4 regions of the Companilactobacillus paralimentarius genome follow, and region 1 is predicted to be linked to each of the others. Evidence: predicted binding sites of a transcription regulator. Region 1 holds the regulator's gene; each other region holds the start of a gene.
What was found. Region 1 encodes NrdR, which represses ribonucleotide reductase genes. Its sites were predicted from a motif close to ACACNATATATNGTGT; they were not measured.
Positions count from the first base shown of each region.

Region 1 (3,221 bases):
CCAGTTTCAGAAATCGCAACTTTAGAAAAATTAGTTCCAAGTGTAATGGATTCAGCGGTTAAACTGGATGTACCGTTGAAAGTTGAAACGGCTCATGGAAAGACTTGGTACGAAGCTAAATAATAGTAGGTGATAAAATGCCAGAAATGCCAGAAGTAGAGACTGTCAGACGCAGTTTAATTGCTCAAGTGAAGGGTAGAAAGATAACTCATGTTGAGATTCGTTATCCTGATTTGATAACTGGTGATGTGGATCAATTTGTTGAATTTGTTACGGGAGCAACTATCAGTGATGTTGGTCGTCGAGCAAAATTTTTATTGATTCATTTAGATAATGGTTATACAATTATTAGTCATTTGAGAATGGAAGGTAAGTATCGTATTTCAGCTGATCCAAGTGCAATTGATAAGCATTCGCATGCTATCTTTACTTTGGATAATGGTCAAAAGATGATTTATAATGATGTTCGTAAATTCGGTCGTATGCAGTTGTGGAACACTGATGAATTATCAGAAAATAAGTCGCTTAAAAAATTGGGGCCAGAGCCATTATCAACTGAATTTACTTTTCAAAATTTAAAGCCAAGAGTTATGCGTCATCATAAGGATATTAAGACCGTCTTGTTAGATCAAAGTGTTATGAGTGGTCTAGGAAATATTTATGTTGATGAAGTTCTCTGGCAAGTTAAATTGCACCCTGAGACGCCAGCTAATCACCTTAGTGATGAAGATATTCAAAAAATTATTGAGGCTTCTAATCAAGAGATGGATAAGGGAATTGCTGCTGGTGGCTCGTCAATTAGAACCTATGTGGATGCTACAGGCCACAAGGGTAACATGCAAAATAATTTAAAAGTTTATGGAAAAGAAGGAACACCTTGTCCAAGATGCGGTACTGAGATTGTGAAGATCAAGGTCGGAGGTCGTGGTACGCATTTTTGTCCAAAGTGCCAGGTAGTAAAATGAGTAAGATTTATGGTTTGACTGGAGGGATTGCCTCTGGTAAATCAACCGTTTTAAATTTATTTAGACATAATAAATTCATCGTATACGATGCTGATTATGTTGCTCGAGACGTGGTCAAGGTCGGAACCTTAGGTTTAAAACAGATTACCCAACAGTTTGGTGAGCAAGTTTTATTGCCCGATGGAAATCTTAATCGTCGAAAATTAAGTTCGATTGTTTTCAGCGATAGAGATGAGTTAGATAAGTTGGATAAAATAACGAGGCCTTTGATAAAAAAAGAAATTTTACAAACGGTTGCTGAAGTTAAAAGATCAACTGAAAAAACAATCTCCATTTTTGAAATACCATTATTGTTTGAAGGCAATTATCAAAATTACTTTGATGGTGTGATCAGTGTCTATGTCGAGCCGCAAATTCAATTGCATCGATTGATGAGACGAAACGCTTTAAGTAAGGAAGTTGCTTTGGAACAAATCAATTCGCAGATGTCGATGTACGAGAAAAAAGAGCGTGCCGACTTTGTGATTGATAATTCAGAAGATTTAGCACATCTTCAGGATGAGTTTAGTCGGTTAATACCACAACTTTAATTTGGAAAAGAGGCTGGAATTTTGATTTGTCCGCATTGTCATCATGATTCATCAAAAGTTATTGACAGTCGTCCCAGTGATGAAGGACGTGCCATTAGAAGAAGACGTGAGTGTGAATACTGTGGAACACGGTTCACAACGTTTGAAAGATTAGAAAAATCACCATTGTTGGTTATCAAAAAGAATGGCAACAGAGAGGAATTCAGCCGCGAAAAGTTATTACGTGGTTTAGTTCGTGCTGCTGAAAAACGTCCTGTAACGATGGATCAAATGAATAGTATCGTCGATAAAGTAGAAAACGAGATAAGATCAACAGGTGAAAGTGAGGTTCGCTCACAATTAATTGGTGAACACGTCATGAGAATTTTGTCCAAAGTTGATGACGTGACTTATATTCGTTTTGCTAGTGTTTATCGTGAATTTAAGGACATGAATGGATTTATGGAAGAGGTTCAGGAAATGATGTCCAATGGCAAGAAAATTGATAAGAAGTAAGGGGAGTATTGGTGTCCGTGAGTAATTTTGAATCAGATAAATTTACACCTTTAGTCGGTTATTGGTGTTTGCCAAGTGGTCATTTAAATGATGATGATCGTCATGTTTTGACTGACTTATATTTGCCCATTTTAGGTACTGAGGCTTTCAGTTTGTACTTGTTGCTGTGGGAAAAATTGCCTAATAAAGAAGTCGTCACGCAAAGAAAAAGCCATGCTGAATTAATGAGTTTACTTGGTATTGATTTGAAACGATTTTATGAGGCACGGATCAAGACGGAGGCCCTAGGATTAATTAGGACCTATCAAAAGAAAGATAGCTTAGGACCTTACTATATCTATCAACTTTTTGAACCGTTGTCACCAGATGAATTTTTTAAAGACGATTTGATGAGTATTTTCCTTTATGAGCAAGTTGGTGAGAGCAAGTATCATTTATTGGCCGATAAATACACACATTCAGATTTGATCTTGCAAAATTCACATGAGATAACAAAAGACTTTTTGGAAGTTTTCCAATTAAGTAATAGTGATTTGATCAATACGCCAACTGAAGTAAAGAATACCCAAGATAGTTTTGAAATAAATAATACAGACAATAAAAAACCGTCGTTGAATGAAGAAGAGATTCCTCAATTAGATTGGGAACTAATCTCGGATCGGATTCAACAGTTATTCAGAATTCATCCTGATAATCTGCTGGAAAATCAGGAATTAATTTTAAATCTTCATGCATTTTATGGCTTAGATGAGATTACATTGATTGATTTAATTGGTAAAACTTGTGATATCGTCAATAACAAGATCGATCCCGCACGTCTGAAAAAAGCAGTACAAGATCGTTTTGAAAAGAATGCTAATATTTCAGTTAAACAGCAAGCTAATACAGAAACGGAACCAGCTGAGCAAACTGACGGACAATTGAATCGTGCCGATCAATTGTTGTTAAAGCAAGCTCGTTCTTTGCGTCCTGCCGAATTTTTAGCAGCTCAAAAACAAAAGAGCGGTGGTTTTACTGGTACAGTAGAATCTAATGCTTTGAGAAATATGGCAACGAAGACTTATTTGTCTCCGGCGGTATTAAATATTATGGTGTACTATATTTTACAAACTTCACCGACTTTGACTTTGCCATTGATGGAAACGATGGCTAACGATTGGCAACAAAATGA
Region 1 covers NZ_OY724131.1:931,753-934,973, forward strand. The annotation lists gene polA (DNA polymerase I) at 1-123, shown strand, start outside; gene mutM (DNA-formamidopyrimidine glycosylase) at 138-965, shown strand; gene coaE (dephospho-CoA kinase) at 962-1,555, shown strand; gene nrdR (transcriptional regulator NrdR) at 1,577-2,050, shown strand; gene ACI6PB_RS04335 (DnaD domain protein) at 2,068-3,221, shown strand, end outside.

Region 2 (3,221 bases), 1.1 Mb from region 1:
TATATATTTTCAATATCTTAATTATTTATTGTAACTATAAGCTCATGGTAACAGATGTTTGTGTTGAAAGTTTGAAGAAAAGCCTCAATAATGGGATTTTAAAAATAAATAATTAATTTTAAATTAAATTATTTAATTTATAGTGTTGAGGAGACGGATTCTAAGTTTAAATTACGTAAATTCAATAATATTGGGTGCGAAAGGATTCAAATAGACCGCTTTTTTCTCTAATTTTTTCAAAAGGGATATCTGGTAAGATGCTAGTTGAAAGAGGTGTAGTCGATGATTCAGCCTAAAATTGTAGAAGATTATTTAGAAAAAGGATCTTTTTTTGATATTTATGAAGAGGAAGACTTTTACTTAACCAATCGATTGTTAAAGGGAGAGTTTCTAGAAGATCAGGAAATCAGACATCCTATGATTGAAAAAACAATTTTTGATCATATGACTTTTAGTAATTGCCAGTTTGAAAAAATTGAATTAACTGATGTGATTTTTAAGGGATGCGATCTATCTAATTGCACACTAGATGAGGCTAGTTTGTATCGAGTTGAGTTTCGTAATTGTAAATTAGTTGGAACCAATCTTGATCAGTCGTATTTAAATAATGTTGAATTCAATAATTGTTTGATGGATATGTCGGTTCTTAATCGAATGAATCTGAAAAATGTCAATTTTATTAATACCAGCTTAAAAGATGTTAGTTTTAATGAAAATAAATTGAAGAAGACTATTTTTGATAATTGTGAACTGAATAAAATGAATCTATTGGGAACTGAACTTAAAGGGATTGATTTTAGCAGTTGTCGCTTTGAATCGATTGATATTGATGAATTTTCGGCTAAAGGACTTAAAGTTAATAGTGATCAAGCCAATTTTTTTGCCCGCTATTTTTTAGGATTAGTGATTAAATATTGAAAAAAATTATTATCTATCCTAGAATCGATAAAAGTAACCACTACAACGCTATATATCTAATATAGGAATATTTTATTGAACAAATCCAATCATTTGAGCTGGCAATCATTTTGATTAATGTAACGACGATTTGTGAATAGGCTCAAATGATGATTTCTCAAAATTCGAAATAAGACTACCATATGTTGTACTAATGTGCTATATATCACAACATCTGGTATTTAGTAGTCTTATTTTTTTTGTTATAATTTTGTAAAATGATATCAGTATTTAATAACTAGGGGGAAGAATATGATTACCAAATTGCAAAAATTAGTTTCCATTCCTGTAGAAAAAAGAAGTGGGACAGTGACTAATTTTTATCCCTATAAAATAGAATTTGTTTTGGATCAACTCCAATTGAATTCTCAACAAAAAGATATAGTGATTTCTGAATTAGTCTCTCGCTTTGCTGATTTGAAACTTTTAACAACTACTCAAATTCATGGGCTTATTTTTCGTGTTTTGAATGATAATGACATGGAAGAACAAGCAGAGACGTATGAACGTTATTTTCAAGCGGATCAAGATAAATTTTCACGTGCAACCAATGTTCAATTAAATATTGAGCGTTTATTTAATCGTAATGAGGATGTTGTACATGAGAATGCTAACAAGGATAGTAATATTTTCAATACACAACGTGATCTGGAAGCTGGTGTTGCCAGTCGTGCTATGGGATTAAAAATGTTGCCAGAGTTGGTTGCCAAAGCACATTTACGTGGTGATATTCATTGGCATGATTTGGATTATTCACCAGTTACGCCAGAAACTAATTGCTGTTTGATCGATTTTGATGAAATGCTGAGTAATGGTTTTAAAATTGGAAATGCCTGGGTATCTTCACCACGTTCTATTCAAACTGCAACTGCACAAATGTCTCAAATTATCGCGAATGTAGCCTCACTTCAATACGGTGGATGTTCGGCTAATCGTATTGATCAATTGTTGGCACCGTATGCGGAGATAAATTATCAAAAGCATCTCAAAGATGCGCGTAAATGGATTGCAGAAGATAAGCAAGTTGAATTTGCTCAAGAAAAGACGCGTAAGGATATTTATGATGCTATGCAAGCCTTGGAGTACGAAATCAATACTCTTTATTCATCTCAAGGGCAAACGCCTTTTACGACGATTAATTTTGGTTTGGGAACAAGTTGGATCGAACGTGCTATTCAAAAATCAATTTTGGAAATCAGAATTAAGGGACTAGGTAAGGAACATCGGACAGCCATTTTTCCTAAGTTAACTTTTACTATTAAACGTGGTTTGAATTTGAACCCTGGTGATCCTAATTACGATATCAAAACTTTAGCACTCGAATGTTCAACTAAACGGATGTATCCTGATTTGTTGATGTATGACAAGATCAAAGAAATTACAGGTAGTTTTAAAACTCCAATGGGATGCCGTTCTTTCTTACAAGGTTGGAAGGATGAAAATGGCAAAGAAGTTAATTCAGGTAGAATGAATCTCGGCGTTGTAACGGTTAATTTACCTAGAATTGCTTTAGAATCTCAAGGTAATTCCGATTTATTTTGGGAAATATTTGAGGAAAAAATGCAGATTTGTCATACTGCCCTAGCTTATCGTATCGAACGTACTAAGCAAGCTAAACCAGAGAATGCACCACTATTGTATATGTATGGTGCCTTTGGTAAACGTCTAAAGAAAACTGATAGTATTGATGAGTTATTCAAGAACGAACGTGCAACGGTATCTTTAGGCTATATTGGTTTATATGAGGTATGTACGGCCTTTTTCGGCGATAAGTGGGAGAACAATCAAGCAGCACATGACTTTGCAGAGAAAATTGTTAAAGCCTTACATGATAAATGTTCACAGTGGGCTAAAGAAAGTGGTTATCATTATAGCCTTTATTCCACGCCGGCAGAATCGTTGACTGATACATTTTGTCGCGATGATTTGGAAAAATTTGGGTCTATTCCTAACATAACGGAGAAAGAATATTACACTAATAGTTTCCATTATGATGTACGCAAGCACCCTAATCCATTTGAGAAATTAACTTTTGAAGAAGTCTTTCCTAAATATGCATCGGGTGGATTTATTCATTACTGTGAGTACCCTAATTTACGTCAAAATCCTAAGGCATTAGAAGCAGTCTGGGATTGGGCTTATGATCACGTTGGCTATCTGGGAACCAATACTTCGATTGATCAGTGTTTCAAGTGTGGTTTCAAAGGTGAATTCAATGCTACTGCCCGTGGTTTTGTTTGTCCGGAGTGTGGCAATCATGATCC
Region 2 covers NZ_OY724131.1:2,486,284-2,489,504, reverse strand. The annotation lists gene ACI6PB_RS12270 (pentapeptide repeat-containing protein) at 283-918, shown strand; gene nrdD (anaerobic ribonucleoside-triphosphate reductase) at 1,210-3,221, shown strand, end outside.
Region 2: the regulator NrdR is predicted to act here: its motif matches at 1,094-1,109, upstream of nrdD (anaerobic ribonucleoside-triphosphate reductase).

Region 3 (3,221 bases), 200 kb from region 1:
AATGATATAAATCATCAAATTTCTTAGCAACACGTTGATCGTAAATTGGCTTTTGAATAGTATCTCCTGTTTCGGGATCTGTGGCAGTTTCAAAACCAGTCACAACACGATTACCGAAGGTTGTCAAAATCCAGTCTTGAATACCAGACATTGAAACTCCGATACGACGATTCTTTTGAATTACAGTTCTTGAGACTTCCCAATCATAACTGCTAAATGTAACACGTTTGGTATATCTAGCTGCTAATTCAAAGGCTTCTTCCAATGACCAACCTTGTTCTTGAGCAATCAATGGAAAGACTTCAAATAAGTTACATGGTTCGCCATTGCTCAAAGAAATTTCACCACAAGGATTAGTCCCTTCAACACCATCATCGATACCTGGTTGATACCCATCAATGGCACGACCATAGTTACGTGATAATTCTAGATTAACGATTCCTGGTTCACCATTGTGAGTAATAGAATCAGCAATTGGGGCATACTTATTGAACTTCGAATCAACAGCAACACTGTTATTTGAAGCCCAACGGTGATGGTAAAGTTTCTTTTGATCTTGTTTCATAGTGATAAAGTCATCGTCAGTAGCGCCACCTAAAGCTAACTCAGCTGAACGACGAACATTACCAGCAACAACTGTCTTACCAATCAAATTACCCATATCAGTACAGTCAACGGATGTTAATTTTCTACCAACGGCATTGTTCAAAACTTCGTTGATATCAAAGAACATTTCAATCAAAGGAACAGGACCTGAAGCTGTTCCACCAAAACCTTTGATCTTTTCACCTTTAGCACGAATCTTAGTAATATCTAAAACAACATCTTTCAAACCGTCATTAGTATCGTTAAAGTGAGCATCGATCATATTAGCATTTCCAACTACCCAACCTTCACGAGTATCAGGAAGTTCATAATTACGTGTATTTTCAAGCTCATGGCTCTTTAACCATTCATCGCGGTCAACAGCACCGGCTGCAATTGAATCATCATATGAGGCGCTCTCTTTGCCAATAAGAACAGTTAAATTAACTTTGTTATCAACAACAGGCATCAATTTCATGTTGCTTGGTACAACAGAGAAACCAACACCGCCACCCTTCATCAATTGATCAAACATAAATGAGAATGGCATTGAAACAGCTAATTGATCCTGCTTCAAGTAAGAAGGTACGATATGACTATCGCCATATTTTTGTGGTCTGATGGCAACAAACCAACAATTGTTTAAAGCATCACCATTGCGATGTTGATATTCAGTTCCAGAAATCCAAAGGTTTCTACCTGATGGTGTTGCAGCTAAACCATAAACCAATTTATAAAGACTCTTAGCTTCATTAACCAAGCCGGCATATTGTTCATCGGTTAATGAATCATCCTTCAAACGTGGATCAAGATTGATATTTCCTTCGATAACACGTTTAACTGTTTCTGACCAATTTTCAGTACGTCCAAGTTCTGGGATCCAACGAGCGTAAGTACGTTTATAAGTAACCCAACCTAACTCACCCCAGTGGGGTTTAATTGTTTTTTTGACTTCGTCGATAAAGTCATCTGATAAAATAATTTTATTAATCGTATTCATTAATATTCACTCCACACATTTGAAATAACACTATATATAGTACCTTTAATTCCTTGTGATAACAATATATAGTGTTCAACTATTTCTATTGACATTTTAGAAATATTTTTGCGTATTGATATTTAGGCAATTTCAAAATTAAAAATATCCAATTTGGATTTTAATTCATAATTAAAAATTCAAAGTCGCAATTACTATTCTAATATCTCTCAAGTTTGCTTAGCAATGATTTTTTTAATTTAAAGTCAGCTCTAAATTTCAAGTAGTCCGACTCAAATTTTTCCCTTGACTTGGTCAATTAACTGTCAGATTGGCGATTGAGACCATAAATTTTTTTACAAAAAAAAACTATCCAGCCATTTGACCAGATAGTTTTTTAATTCTAAACATCTTTTTTAATAAAAAATTGATACAATCCTAAACTCGCTAAAATTGCGATGACTGGTAAAAATTCAATCCGATATCTTCCCTGAACTTCAATCAACAATTGCGCAGCCGCAAATGCTAACATTGGTAGCAACAATAAATATATATTATTGCTGAATTTTGTTTTGAATAAGCTAAACGATCCTATCCATGAAAAGATTATTAAAATAATCGAGCCAACATAAGCTAAATAATCAATTCGATCAACCGTCTTGGCCGAGTGATTCTGATTGTAACCTGTAAAATTAGTAGCCATAGTACGTTGCGACCATAATCCACCGACCTTGTTGATAAATAAACTCAACCACTTATTATTTTTATTTAAATAATTTATTTCTTGGTGCAAAGCCGCTTTTTCCTTCTTACTCATAACCTTACGTGGCTTGCTTGCATCAATTAACCGATCCATATCAGGTGAATAAGTCCCATTGGATTGATAGTTCAATCCGGTAACAAATTTCCATTCAGGATCATAATTAGACAATCCATAAGCATTGAGTCCAGAAGCTTTAATTCCCCAACCTGCCAAAGAAAATAGTGCTAGATAAATCAGCAATGATAACAAAATTTTCAAAGGTTTTCGATAATTGAATTTGTTTTTTTCAAACATTGTATAGAGTATTGCAAAGACCACAATTCCCGCTACAATTACTGGTCCAATCGGTCTAATCAGACAACCAATCGTCAAAGTTACCCCTGACAAAATGTATGCCCAAAGTTTATCTTGCATAATCAAATAGAATGTTAATAAATAACATAGTGAACCTAAGTATTGATTACTGGCTTGACTATTCAGTGCAAACCAATCAAGGTCATTCATCAATAGCAATACTGCTAAACGCGTCACTTTAATATTTTCAAAAATTTTCACGGCTAACAAATATGTGAAAAGTAAAATTAGAGCTTGATAAATTACATTTAAAAATTGAATTGCAAAAATATGATAACCAAAAATCTTCACAACTCCCAATACATAAACCATATATCCTGATTGATAAGCAAAACGCGAAAAATAATCATTATCGGTTCGATAAAGTTTAGCTCCATGTTGAAGTCCTGGTACTCGCGTCCAAAAATTACCAAAATCGCTCAATTGCGTCTTCGGTACAACTAAAATCCAGGACGTCGCCACTATCATGAAAATACCCAGCATTACTAAAAGAAGTGCCCAATTGAGCTTTTTATTTCGGTCACTAATTTTAACTAGAAA
Region 3 covers NZ_OY724131.1:728,577-731,797, reverse strand. The annotation lists gene nrdJ (ribonucleoside-triphosphate reductase, adenosylcobalamin-dependent) at 1-1,585, opposite strand, end outside; gene ACI6PB_RS03400 (hypothetical protein) at 1,968-3,221, opposite strand, start outside.
Region 3: the regulator NrdR is predicted to act here: its motif matches at 1,613-1,628, upstream of nrdJ (ribonucleoside-triphosphate reductase, adenosylcobalamin-dependent).

Region 4 (3,221 bases), 880 kb from region 1:
ACGTATTCTTGAGCATCATTTAGTTCAGAAGGTATCTGGACTTGTTGAATTTCAGTACAAAGGTTACTCATGATGATTTTACCGTCTATAGGGTTGTCACGGTTAACGGTATCAATGTTCAAGACGTAAGGATAGCCTGATTCTTGCTGTAACTTACTGATTTCGTCTTCTAGCTCACGAGCTTCAATCTTATATTTTTTGATACGGTCGTCTTTGACCATATTGTCGTATTCTTTAGTAATATCAACATATGAGAAAGGAATGCCGTAAACTTTTTCAACTGAATAAGGGCTAAAGAGATACATGTCTTCGTTGTTACGAACCAATTCGTAATACTTATCAGGCACGATAACACCTAATGAAAGAGTCTTAACACGGACCTTTTCATCAGCATTTTCTTTTTTAGCAGACAGAAAGTCGATGATGTCAGGATGGAAGACGTTCAAATAAACAGCACCAGCACCTTGTCTTTGGCCTAATTGATTACTGTAACTGAAACTGTCCTCCAACAACTTCATAACTGGTAGCACACCAGATGAAGAGTTATCAACGCCTTTAATTGGTGAACCTGATTCACGTAGGTTGGATAATGTTATACCGACACCACCACCGATTCGTGACAATTGAAGGGCACTGTTGATTGTTCTACCAATGCTGTTCATATCATCTGTTACTTGTAATAAGAAACAAGAAACGTATTCTCCACGGCGCTTACGACCAGCATTTAAGAATGAAGGTGTTGCAGGTTGATAACGTTGAGCAATCATTTCAGTGGCTAAACTCTTAGCCAAGGCTTGATCTCCATGGGCATACAAAAGGGCATTAAAAAGAATTCTCATCTCGTAATTTTCAAGATAGAGATCACCATCATTAGTCTTTAGGGCATATTGGTTATAAAACTTATATGCAGCCATAAAAGATTGAAATTGGAAATGTTGATCTAATAAGTAATCATAAAGACTAGCCACGAATTCATGTGGGTATTCGTCGATAACTTCTTTTTCAATAAAATTGTTATCGATTAGATAGTTAATGTGATCCTTGAAGGAAGCAAACTTCTTAGTATTTGGCTCAACATTTTCAGTGAAGAAAGCTTTAACGGCTTCTTTATCCTTGTTAAGCGGAATCTTATCATCTACGGGGATGTTGATTTCATTATTCAATTTAAAATAATGAAGTTTGGTTACATCTAGGTTATTTAATCCCAATTTCATTCACTACTTTCTTAAAGTTTTCGACGTCTTTTTGAGTACCATTGAATTCAAATTCAAAGACAACCGGAACGTCTAATCCATGGGCAATATCTTTTGCGGTGTGGTTATATAAAGTATTGAAGTTACGATTGCCACCACCAGCGACGCCAATACAGTTTTGTGCGTTATCTTTATACTGTAAAAAGTCGATTACAGGATCCATCATGTCGTCATCATAAGCAGGTACGATAAGAATAAATGGCCGACCCATTTGGTAAAAGGGGTCGGCGTCGGTTATTTCATATCCATCTATTCCTAGTTTATTAACGAACCTTCTAGTTTGTCCGGTGATAGAATAATAAGCTATTTTTTTCATGATTAACCTACAAGGTCTTTAAGACTGTCTGGGCGAAAACCGACGATAGGATCGCTGACAGAGTTCATAACGACAGGGACGCTCTTAAAACCTTGTTGTTTTAAAAGGTCTAGGTATTCTGGATCTTGATTGATATTTCTTTCTTCAAAGGAAACGTTGTGCTCCTTTAAGTATCTCTTAGTCATTTTGCATTGCATACAGTTGTTCTTGCTATATACGATTACGTTATTCATAGTGATTAACTCCTTTCAACTTGCTATTCCCAATTAGTATAATCATTTGAAATATTAAACACAATATATAGTATTCGACATAACGGCCAATACACGATATGGCGTGGTTATACTGTCATTATAAAAAATCGACAAACGTATGTGCCCACACAATTTTGACCGTTTTGTATCTCAATTTCAAATATTTTTTCGATTCGTGGTAAAATTAGCGTAATGACTATTATAAAGTTATGAAGTGTTTAAGACAATTAATTTAGTTGGGAGAAAACTATGAGTTCTTGGAATTTTGTGGGAATTATTGCATGGATTATTGTAATTGCACTATTAATCTTTGTTGTATTTAATATTAGAAATCGTCATTTAAAAATTCTTGTTCAACAAAAGAAGAAAATTACTGGAGTAACAATTTTAACAGATCTATTGGAAATTGTTGTCGTCATTTTAGCTGTTAGTGGGATGTTATACACTAGCTTATTTACCAAGGTTGATTTGAATGATAAGGATAACATTGTCGTTAGTTACAAATATAATCCGATGATCGTTCAGACAACGAACGATGGACAAGGCTATTACGTTAAAATTAATAAGCAGGAATCTAGTTCATCAACAGATGTTTATCAATATTGGTTGAATAATTCTAAATATACGGTCTCGAGTCAAAATGCTACTGTCTCGGATGCAACATTACCATTTACTGTTTCTGGATTGCGTTTGAATTGGCCAGTTAAGAAAATTAAGAAACTTGATTCTAAGTATCAGGATGCTTATGTTATAACAATGCAGGCTAAGTATAAGAATAATTTCAGAAATGGTTTAGGCTTAAAGGCCAACCGTTTTGCGATGGAATATCGTGTCTTAAGAGTACCTGCTAGTTCATTTATTAATGTTGAAAAATAAAGAAAACAGTTTGAGATATAACAACTTTATTAATTAAATATGGCAATATGAACGCGGAACATAATATGTCTTTTCCGTTCAAAACAAATAGGAGCAAGTAATCGAGTACGATTACCTGCTCCTATTTTCCTTAATGCTCATAGGCGGAATATGTCATATCCGCTCTTTATTTGAAAAAATTGATATTTTATAATTACTTAGCTTTTTTGATTTTCTTGATACTTACAACAATCTTGTTGTTTAATTCAGTTTTATTAGCATTATCTTTAGGATCATTTTTTACAATTTCCATTAAAGCAGAGTGCTCGTAAATTTTTTCAACTTTGCCTTGGAATGGGTAATCCATATCTTCATCAACGGAGCAGTCGTAAACAGTTCCAACCTTTAAATCTTCTATTTTCATATGTAAAATCTCCTCGGATTAATTACTTAACAGACTAGTATATTAATATAGTAGAAGAAATATTTCAAACATAGGGGTTCTATAATGGATAAAAAAATTATTGTAATTACCGGTGCAAG
Region 4 covers NZ_OY724131.1:55,420-58,640, forward strand. The annotation lists gene nrdE (class 1b ribonucleoside-diphosphate reductase subunit alpha) at 1-1,214, opposite strand, end outside; gene nrdI (class Ib ribonucleoside-diphosphate reductase assembly flavoprotein NrdI) at 1,195-1,569, opposite strand; gene nrdH (glutaredoxin-like protein NrdH) at 1,572-1,802, opposite strand; gene ACI6PB_RS00225 (LVIS_2131 family protein) at 2,073-2,699, shown strand; gene ACI6PB_RS00230 (hypothetical protein) at 2,893-3,102, opposite strand; gene ACI6PB_RS00235 (guanylate kinase) at 3,187-3,221, shown strand, end outside.
Region 4: the regulator NrdR is predicted to act here: its motif matches at 1,861-1,876, upstream of nrdH (glutaredoxin-like protein NrdH).